DNA from 3 places in the Shewanella sp. MSW genome. Region 1 is predicted to be linked to each of the others. Evidence: riboswitches for the same ligand, from Rfam matches in the RefSeq annotation. Region 1 holds a riboswitch; each other region holds the start of a gene.
The links. A riboswitch is a leader RNA that binds a small molecule or an ion and turns the genes downstream of it on or off. The one in region 1 is predicted to bind lysine.
Positions count from the first base shown of each region.

Region 2: linked by a shared signal. The riboswitch ahead of AYI96_RS14590 (Na+/H+ antiporter NhaC family protein) and the one ahead of lysC (lysine-sensitive aspartokinase 3) in region 1 are both predicted to bind lysine.
Region 3: linked by a shared signal. The riboswitch ahead of AYI96_RS12780 (Na+/H+ antiporter NhaC family protein) and the one ahead of lysC (lysine-sensitive aspartokinase 3) in region 1 are both predicted to bind lysine.

Region 1 covers NZ_LVDR01000003.1:87,753-91,030, reverse strand. Annotated here, with positions in the region: gene arcA (two-component system response regulator ArcA) at 1-610, opposite strand, end outside; gene AYI96_RS03610 (DUF3293 domain-containing protein) at 1,171-1,605, shown strand; lysine riboswitch at 1,688-1,865, shown strand; gene lysC (lysine-sensitive aspartokinase 3) at 2,002-3,278, shown strand, end outside.
Region 2 covers NZ_LVDR01000013.1:83,173-86,450, forward strand. Annotated here, with positions in the region: gene AYI96_RS14585 (HlyD family secretion protein) at 1-281, shown strand, start outside; gene AYI96_RS14590 (Na+/H+ antiporter NhaC family protein) at 366-1,946, opposite strand; lysine riboswitch at 2,029-2,200, opposite strand; gene AYI96_RS14595 (oxidative stress defense protein) at 2,407-3,114, opposite strand.
Region 3 covers NZ_LVDR01000010.1:157,606-160,883, forward strand. Annotated here, with positions in the region: gene AYI96_RS12780 (Na+/H+ antiporter NhaC family protein) at 126-1,697, opposite strand; lysine riboswitch at 1,779-1,977, opposite strand; gene AYI96_RS12785 (electron transfer flavoprotein subunit alpha/FixB family protein) at 2,068-2,991, opposite strand; gene AYI96_RS12790 (electron transfer flavoprotein subunit beta/FixA family protein) at 2,992-3,278, opposite strand, start outside.

The sequences.
Region 1 (3,278 bases):
TCACATCAACAGTACGGTCATGTGGCTTAAGCTCACGGCCGGTCATCTTCATCAGCAACTCGGCGCGGCTGAGGATCTTGCCTGGGTTTTCCACAAAGTGCAGCATGGCGCGGAATTCGCTACGCGGCAGCTTGTAAGACTCACCCTGAGGGCTGACCAGTGAACGGCTGTTGATCTCCAGGCTCCAACCATTGAAACGATAATGTTCCACGGCGGCCTTTTCTTCAATTTCAGCACCTGAGCTGTTGACACGAGTCAGCAGGTTGCGGGCACGAATAGTCAACTCACGAGGGTTGAACGGTTTGGTGATGTAATCATCGGCACCGATTTCCAGGCCCAAGATCTTGTCTACTTCGTTATCACGACCGGTAAGGAAGATGAGGCCGATATTGTTGATTTCGCGCAACTCCCGCGCCAACAGCAAACCATTCTTACCTGGCAGATTGATATCCATAACCACCAGGTTCACCTTGTTTTCCTGCAAGGCTTTGTGCATCTCTGCGCCATCATTGGCTTCGGTTACCACATAACCTTCTGCCTCGAAAATACTTCTCAGCGTGTTACGGGTAACGGCTTCATCTTCAACGATCAGAATGTGCGGGTTTTGCATGTTATTTACCTAATTAAATCAGTTTATCTAACCATGAGCGCGGGTGACGCTCCGCTATACTCTCTAAAACGCCAACATTCACAGGGTTCACGTAAGTGCTGTTCAAAACTGAAATGAAACGGCAACACACTTCATGATTAGCAAAAAGTATGCTCTCCACCTGGAGAGGCGCGAACTGTACTCTCTAGGATTCCCAGTGGCGGGATTTAGTTCCTGAAAGACATGGAAAATCCAGAAAATGCGATCTTAAAACCAGATTACATTTGGTACAGAGTCGTTATCATTAGAGACTTATGCTGTCGCGTAATGGCGCTAGCCTGGTCACACGCTTAACTCTAGGTCTCTGTCGATACAATCCATTGTACTAGGATTAGGCATTTGTTAACAAATGAAATGTTAACAAATTAATGTTTAACTATGATCTAAGTCACAAGTTTTTATGTTAGATATTGAAACTTAAGCGTTTTGTGTTTTGTCTTACTGTGAGCTTGCTCACGGGGCTAGGGGATTTCGTAAGCCTTTGCTAGAATAACTCCGGTTCATTAGAGACAGATACTACAATGGATGCTGCATTTGAAAGTCTCTGGCAGTACTACCAGAGCGCATGCTTTTTTTTGACTCAGTCGTTTTCTTCCGCTGTTCCTTTTGCCATTGTCACCGCCCATAACCCTCTGGGGCAAAAATTGACTTCCTGCCAGAACCGTCTTCTCGATCGGCAATTACAAGGTGATATTGATAAGCTCGGCATACCCTATCGGGCTATTATAGGTGCGGCTGAGGATCTCAGTCATATGGAAAAAAGTTGGGCCCTGTTTTTGGATAAGGCTGCGGCAATCGAACTGGCATTCAAGTACCGTCAGAATGCACTTTATTATGTGGATAAAGGCTTACTGACATTAGTGCCCTGCCATAAAGGCAAGCATGAAATAGAGCTTGGATTATTTGCAAGCCGAGCTCGTTTGGTCAATGAATTACCTGAACTTAGTGATAAATAAGTTGAGGATATTTCATCGGATGCAAATTAGCATTGACTTCATAAGGGCTTTATTGCTAATTTTTTCATCCCTTTCGCAAGAAAGGAACAGAAGAGGAGCGTTAACTAGGTAGTGAGTCAGAGGAAACCAATTTCCTATGACGGCTCATGAGGGAGATTAACGCCGAGGTCGGGATGCGTATTGGTAACGCTCTCCGGTCGGTTGGTCAGGCTGAATCCTGGCGGCTGTCACCTGGTTTTTGGTGGAGAGCTTCTGGTGACGATCGCTTTGTCCCTACTTTGGGGTGCGTTATCTCAGCACCAGGCTCTTCGAACGTTATCTGTTCGGAGCTTAACTCATGAAGTCTATTCTCGTTGTCGACCTTTCCCTGTCACCTGCCTGTGGGGGAATGCGCTGATGTCTCTTGTTGTTGCCAAGTTTGGCGGTACCTCAGTTGCCGATTATCAGGCGATGAATCGCTGTGCCGATATAGTGCTTGGAAATTCGGCTACTCGTCTGGTTGTGGTGAGTGCATCCAGTGGCGTAACCAATCTGTTGGTGGAGTTGTCTCAGGCAGACATGGGGGATGAGCGCCGTCTCAAATTATTGAAAGATATTGCCAGCATTCAATATGCGATTCTGGACAAACTTGGTAGACCTGCTGCTGTTGCCGCGGCGCTGGATGCCTTGCTCAGCCGTATGGCAACGCTCAGTGCCAAGCTGTTGCAGGGGCCGAGTAATGCTATGGTTGATGAGATCCTGTCCCTTGGTGAGCAATGCTCTTCAGCGCTGTTTGCCGCGGTATTGAGAGAACGCGGTGCCAAGGCCAGCGCCTTTGATGTGCGTCAGGTGATGCGTACCGATAGCCATTTCGGCAAGGCCGAACCACAAATCGCCGAACTGAAGCGACTGGCGACAGAGAAATTACAACCCTTGCTTGAGCAGCAACTGTTGGTGACCCAGGGGTTTATCGGTGCCGATGCCGAGGGGCGAACAACTACCCTTGGGCGTGGCGGCAGTGATTATTCCGCGGCTCTGTTGGCAGAAGCTTTGCAAGCCGATGCGGTTGAGATCTGGACCGATGTAGAAGGGATTTACACCACAGATCCCAGACTGGCTCCCAACGCCAGGCCTATCGCAGAAATCAGTTTTAATGAGGCGGCGGAGATGGCTACTTTTGGCGCCAAGGTGTTACACCCTGCCACCATCTTGCCGGCGGTGCGCCAACAGATCCAAGTGTTTGTCGGTTCCAGTCGGGCGCCGGAAAAAGGCGGCACCTGGATCCGCCATCAAGTGGAAGATGAGCCGGTATTCAGGGCCGTTGCCGTGAGACGAGATCAGACCCTGCTTAACTTGCATAGTTTGCAGATGTTGCATGCCCAGGGCTTTTTGGCTGAGACCTTTGCTGTGTTGGCGCGGCACAAGATCAGTGTCGATCTCATTACCACCTCAGAGGTGAATGTGTCGCTGACCCTGGACAAAACAGGCTCAGATTCAGCCGGTAAGGGGCTTCTGACGGAAGCTCTGCTGCAGGAGTTATCGCAAAACTGCCGGGTGCGGGTGGAAGACAAGCTGGCCCTGGTAGCGATCATTGGCAACAAGATAGCCACTACCGCAGGGATCTGTCGCCGGGTGTTTGAAGTGCTCGAACCCCATAACGTCCGAATGATCTGTCAGGGTGCCAGTCCACACAA
Region 2 (3,278 bases), on a different contig from region 1:
CGGGCAAAGTGTTTCAAGCCGAAGTGGTCGAAGTGCTGCCGGCCATAGGTGAATCTCAGGTGCAGGCGCAGGGGCAGCTCTATGGCTCGTCACAAATTCGCCTCAACGGCCGACCTCTGGTGAAACTCAAGCCGCTGGATGACCTGAGTCAGTATCATTTGCCACTGGGTACCAATGTGGAGATCGCCATCTATTCCGACAGCTTTGAGCATGTATCAATCATGCGTAAGGTATTGATAAGGATGAAAAGCTGGCAGAACTATCTCTATCTGGATCACTGAGACTCCTTATCTTCGCGCAAGCCTTTGGCAAGAGTAAAAAGCCCCGGAAAAACTCCCGGGGCGTTTTGGTATCCCATCTCAGCTTCAGCCGATGGCGGCCTCGGGAGCCGCCTGGAAACGCCTGGCGTGGTAGAGGCAGAAGAGTGCAAACCAAGCGGCACTCACCAGGAAACCGGCCAGGGTGGAATGCAGCAGCCCCATGGCCAGATAACCGAGCGCTGCCCCGAAGGCGACTGTCAGGGCATAAGGCAACTGGGTCAGTACGTGGTCTATATGGTGACAGCCGGCACCGGTGGCCGACAGAATACTGGTACTGGAGATGGGCGAACTGTGATCGCCAAACACAGCGCCGGCCAGCACAGCCGACAACATGGGCAGCAGGAGTTGAATATCGCTGGCGGCAGCCATATCACCGGCGAGCGGCAACATGATACCGAAAGTGCCCCAACTGGTGCCTGTGGCAAAGGCCATGGCGCAGGAAAGCACAAACACCACCACAGGCAGCAGCCCTGCGGGCAGGTTGCCGTTAGCCAGGCTAGCGAGATATTTGCCGGTTTCCATGTCACGCACCACGGCGCCTATGGTCCAGGCAAACAGCAGTATATTGATAGCCGGCAACATGGCCATGACGCCTCTGGGGGCGGCGCGCAGCCAAGTGGATATCCCAAGGCCGAGACGCAGGGCCAACAAGCCGGACACCGCCAGGCTGCAAAGGGCGCCATAAACCAAAGATGAGCCCACATTGGTATGTTCAAAGGCGCCCAGCACACTGAAGGCCTGACCATTGGCGGCCAATACCTGAGCCCCTGAGTCCAGCATGAAATAGATACTCGCCGCCGTCAGTGTCACTATCGGCAACACCATATCCAGCATGCCGCCGCGGCTGTCGGCCGGGGCTTCCATATCCAGTCCTATGGGCCTGCCCTTGGATTCATCCCAGAGCTTACCTTCGAGCGCCCGCTGCTCATGCTGTCGCATCGGCCCAATATCCAGTTGGAAAGCGATCACCACCACCACCATGATCAGGGTAAATACCGCATAGAGGTTCATGGGGATCATCTGCACAAAAGCGGCGATCGGGCTCTGCTCTGTCACCCCATGGGCCACGAGTATGCCGCCCACCAGGGCGATGATATAGGCCCCCCAGGAAGAAATGGGCATCAATACGCATACGGGCGCCGCAGTCGAGTCCAGCAGATAGGCCAACTTGGCGCGGGAGATCTGGAATCTGTCGGTCACAGGGCGGCAAATGGGCCCCACCGACAGGCTGTGGAAGAAGTCGTCAATAAAAAAGGCAAACACCATCAAGCCGGTGAGCGACTTGGCGCCCTTGCGGCTCTGGCAGCGCCTGGCGGCCCATTCGGCGAAGGCCCGGGTCGCACCCGAGGCGGTCATCAAGCTGATAAGCCCACCCAGCAGCAGCATAAACAGCAACATATTCAGGTTATCGCTGTTGGGAGCACCATCGACCCAGAAGATTTTCAGCACACTGTCAAACAGGTAGCGCAGCGATTGCAGCGGTGAAAACTGCTGCAACATCAGGCTGCCGGCGACTATGCCTACCCCAAGGGAGAGCAGTACTCTACGGGTGATGATCGCCAGCGCAACCGCCAGCAGAGGAGGAACTATGGACCAGGGAGAGTCCGCAAAATGCATGATATTCATGATCTCTTTACACCAAGAAAGGTGGAGATCTACCGATAGGATCGAAGAAACTCAGACCAAGGAGGGCAGAAACTTCTCAGCTCCTTCAGGTAGCGCTCCATAGTGGATAACTATGGCAGTCCTGCACCTGTTAGATACAGAACCAGCAGCTAGGTTTGATGGCCTGGCTACTTCGGCGCCGACTCCTTTCCCCGGGCCTCAAAGGCATCACCCTCTTCCCGGTTACTTTTAGGCAGCGCGCCTCTACTCAAAGGTATTCGACTGGCATTCTAACTATCACAGCTCCAATAGCAAGCCGGATTGCGCCTCTGGCGGTAAATATCCCGCTAGGCGGGCATTACGCCCAGAGGAAGTGACTCATGTCACGGCCTAGCAATACCGGCACCGCTTGTTCACGAGCCACGGTTAAAAACTGCTTCGCTCCATCAGCGAGCCAACGGCTCTCACCCGAATGCTTACCTCAGTCACGCAGCTTGTAGCTGACCTCGACCCTGTCGGAGAAGGTTACCTGGCCATACTCATAGCTCTGGTTGATAGCACCTTCGGCCATCATGGCGGCCTTGTACATCACAGGACGCACCGGGCCTTGGTCGAAATAACGAATCGACCAGACGCCATCGAGTTTCTCGCCGAATCCGGCCGCCAGTTCACTGGCCTTTTGCTTGGCATCTTCAATGGCCGCCTGCCGCGCCTGCTTGCGCATCTCGGCTTCTTTACTGGACTTAAGGTTGATCTGGTTCACCTTGTTGATCCCGCCTATTAACGCCGAGTCCAGTATGGGATTGAGCTGATCCAACTGTTTCACCAACACTGTCACACTGCGACTGGCGCGATAGCCCTTGAGCTCGGGCGCCTTGTCCTTGAGGTAAACATACTCAGGTTGCAGATTCAGATTGGCGGCGGCAATCGACTCCTTGGCGACCCCGGCCTTGAGCAGGCGCTCGATAAAAGCGGCCACCGCCTGGTCGGATGCGGCCTTGGCCGCCTTGGCATCAGATTCGCTTAATGACACTTCAACATGGATTTCGGCCATATCGGGCTCAACCTGTATCTGGCTGACGCCTGTGGTTTCCAGCAGAGGTCTATCCTGAGCCAGTACTGAGTGGCTCATCAGAGTAGCGGGTAACAATGCGCCTATCAGCGCCAGATTCAGCAGAGATTTTTTCATCTTGGTTCTCCAAAAAGTTCGCTTTCGTTGACCATAGAAACGCAGCCGGCTGACAAAAGGGTTAAAAAAATCAAAAAATTTTTCAACGACGTTTTGAAGCGGCAACCGAGATGGCAACATAGAACATAAATTAGCCAGCCCAACTGTACCTTTTCTATGGCTGA
Region 3 (3,278 bases), on a different contig from region 1:
TGATGCCGGCACACGACTCTTTACCAAAGCCAACTCCCAAGCTGAATCAAGTAAACGAAATGGCATTACAACAAAACACCCGCCATCAGGGCGGGTGCTGTTAACGCAAGCTATTGGGTGGCAGCTCAGACATTAGTATTCTTGGGTTGTTGCCATTTGAGCCACACCAATCCCAGCAGGAACAATACACAGCTACAGGCAAGCCCCAACCATACCGACTCGGTAAAACCGAGCACTATATAACCACCGAGGGAAATAAGCGCCACCAAGACCGCATAAGGCAGCTGAGTCAACACGTGATCGATATGATGACAGCCGGCACCTGTAGATGACAGAATCGTGGTGTCCGATATCGGCGAGCAGTGGTCGCCAAATACAGCACCAGCCAACACGGCCGCCAACATAGGCAACATCATACTGCTGTGGCTGCCCATAGCCATATCGGCAGCAATCGGCAACATGATCCCGAAAGTGCCCCAGCTGGTGCCGGTAGAAAAGGCGGTAAGCCCAGCCAAAATAAATAACACGGCCGGCAGCAAGGCAAAGGGAATATTGCCACTGGCGAGACTGGCCATAAACTTGCCGGTTTCCAATGAACCTATGATCCCGGCTATGGTCCAGGCAAACATCAGAATATAGATGGCCGGCAACATAGAACGGGCACCCGAGGTGAGCGCCTTGAGGATCATCTTGACTTCAATCTTCTGGATAAAGGCCAGCAGCAGCGTTACCACCAGTCCGATGGAAGCGCCAAAAAACAGTGACGAGCCCACATCGGTTTTCTCAAAGGCACCTATGATGCTGAAAGGCAGGCTTTCTGCCGCCAGGGCATCGGCGCCGCTGGAAACCATAAAGTAGAAAGTCGCTACCACCAAGACACCTATGGGCAGGAACAGGCCGTGCACCTGACCGGTTTCCGCCTCGGGCAGATCGGCATTGGCACCGGGAGGCAGTCCCTTGGACTCATCATAGAGATTGCCTTTGCGAGCATTAAGCTCGTGTTTGCGCATGGCGCCGATATCCAGCTCCATATAGGCCACGCATAGCAAGAGCGCCAGGGCAAACAGGGCATAGAAGTTCATCGGGATCATCTGCACGAAAGCGCTCAGATGTCCGGTCTCGGTAAAACCATGAGCCGTGAGAATACCGCCGATAAGGGCAATAATATAGGCACCCCAACTGGAAACCGGCGAGATAACGCACACAGGCGCTGCGGTTGAATCCAAAAGATACGCCAGTTTGGAGCGGGAGATATAATATCTGTCGGTCAGCGGTCTAGCGATACTGCCCACCACCAGGCTGTTGAAGTAGTCATCGATAAACACCACACAACCGAGAAACATGGTTAGCAGCTTAGCATCACGACGATTGCGGATATGCTGTCTGGCCCAGTTGGCAAAGGCTCTGGCAGAGCCACTAACAGTAATCAGTGCAGTGATCATTCCCAGCAGCACCAGGAAACCCAGAATATACAGGTTCCAGGCATTAAAAGCGCCATCGTCCCAAACCAGGGAAAGCACCCTTTGCCCCAGATAAACCCCGGTATCCAACACCGACCATTGATTGAGCAACAAGGCTCCGATCAGTATTCCCAGCCCTAGAGATAACAACACCCGCCGGGTGAAGATCGCCAATAAAATTGCCACAACCGGCGGCAACAAAGAGAGTGCCGAGTCGGCATAACTTAGTACTGTCATTGAGTCTTGTTCTTCGTTAAATACGAATGGAGGGCAACTGAACTGGTGGGAAAAGGCAAAAACATACCGAGTAGCACCTGTCCTTTCAGTAGCGCTCCATAGTAACGTCAATCTGTCATCCCGACAGAATATACTATGGCAGTGCTGCCCCTATTTGGTAACAGCCCCAGCGGTGGACTTTGATGAGTCGCAACCCCTTCGGCACCAAATCCTTTCGCGATACATAAACGGAATCACCCTGCTTACCGCTACTGATATTTAGTGCGCCTCTACTTCTCAGGACGCCTGATTTCAGGCGTGAGGCACATAAAAACATAGGCGGCTTTGAGGATGCTACCCCAAAGCCGCCTATCGTGACCTAGATCACAGATTAAATCAACTCGTTCAACTTGGGCACCACATCAAACAGATCAGCTTCCAGACCATAATCGGCAACCTGGAAAATAGGCGCTTCAGGATCTTTGTTGATAGCCACTATGACTTTTGAATCCTTCATCCCGGCCAGATGCTGAATCGCTCCGGAGATACCCACAGCAATATACAGCTCTGGCGCCACAATTTTACCTGTCTGACCGACCTGCAAATCATTGGGAACAAATCCGGCATCTACGGCGGCCCGTGATGCACCTACGGCGGCGCCAAGCTTATCGGCCAAGGTTTCCAGCATGGCAAAGTTTTCGCCACTGCCCATACCGCGACCACCGGAAACAATCACTCTGGCACTGCCAAGCTCCGGACGAGCCGACTCGGTCAAACTCTGAGAGACAAAGCTGCTCTTGGCGTCAAAGACGCTGTCGAGCTGATTGATTTCAGCTGAACCTGTCTCGGCAACGGCGTCGAAGGCGCTGGCGCGCACTGTGGCCACTTTCTTGTTATCCAGACTCTTAACGGTCGCCATGGCGTTACCGGCATAGACGGGACGGACAAAAGTATCGGCATCGATCACCTTGGTGATCTCAGAAAGTTGAGCCACATCCAGCAAAGCCGCCACTCTTGGCAGTATATCCTTACCCTGGCTTGAGGCTGCAGCCAGAATATGGCTGTAGTCGCCACTCAAAGACAAGATGAGCTCACCAATATTGTCGGCAAGATGAGCACCATAGGCAGGATTATCGGCCAACAGTACTTTACTGACACCTTCAAGCTTGGCGGCGGCATCGGCTGCGGCCTTGCAATCCTGACCGGCAACCAAGAGGTGAATATCTCCACCTATGGCTTTGGCCGCGGCGACGACTTTGGCTGTGTCCTGTTTCAGGCTGGCATTATCGTGTTCTGCTATTACTAATACGGCCATTTAGATCACCTTCGCTTCGTTTTTCAACTTGTCCACCAGCTCCTCAACGGAAGCCACCATCACACCCGCCTGACGGCTGGCCGGCGTTGCTACCTCCAACACCTGTACGTGCTGCTTGAGAGTCACTTCCAGATCCTCAATGCTCATGGTTTCCAGCGGCTTGCGCTTGGCCTTCATGATATTGGGCAAAGAAGCATAGCGAGGCTCGTTTAGACGCAGATCCGCTGTAACTACAGCCGGTAGAGGCATGGACAGAGTCTGTAAACCACCATCCACTTCACGGGTAA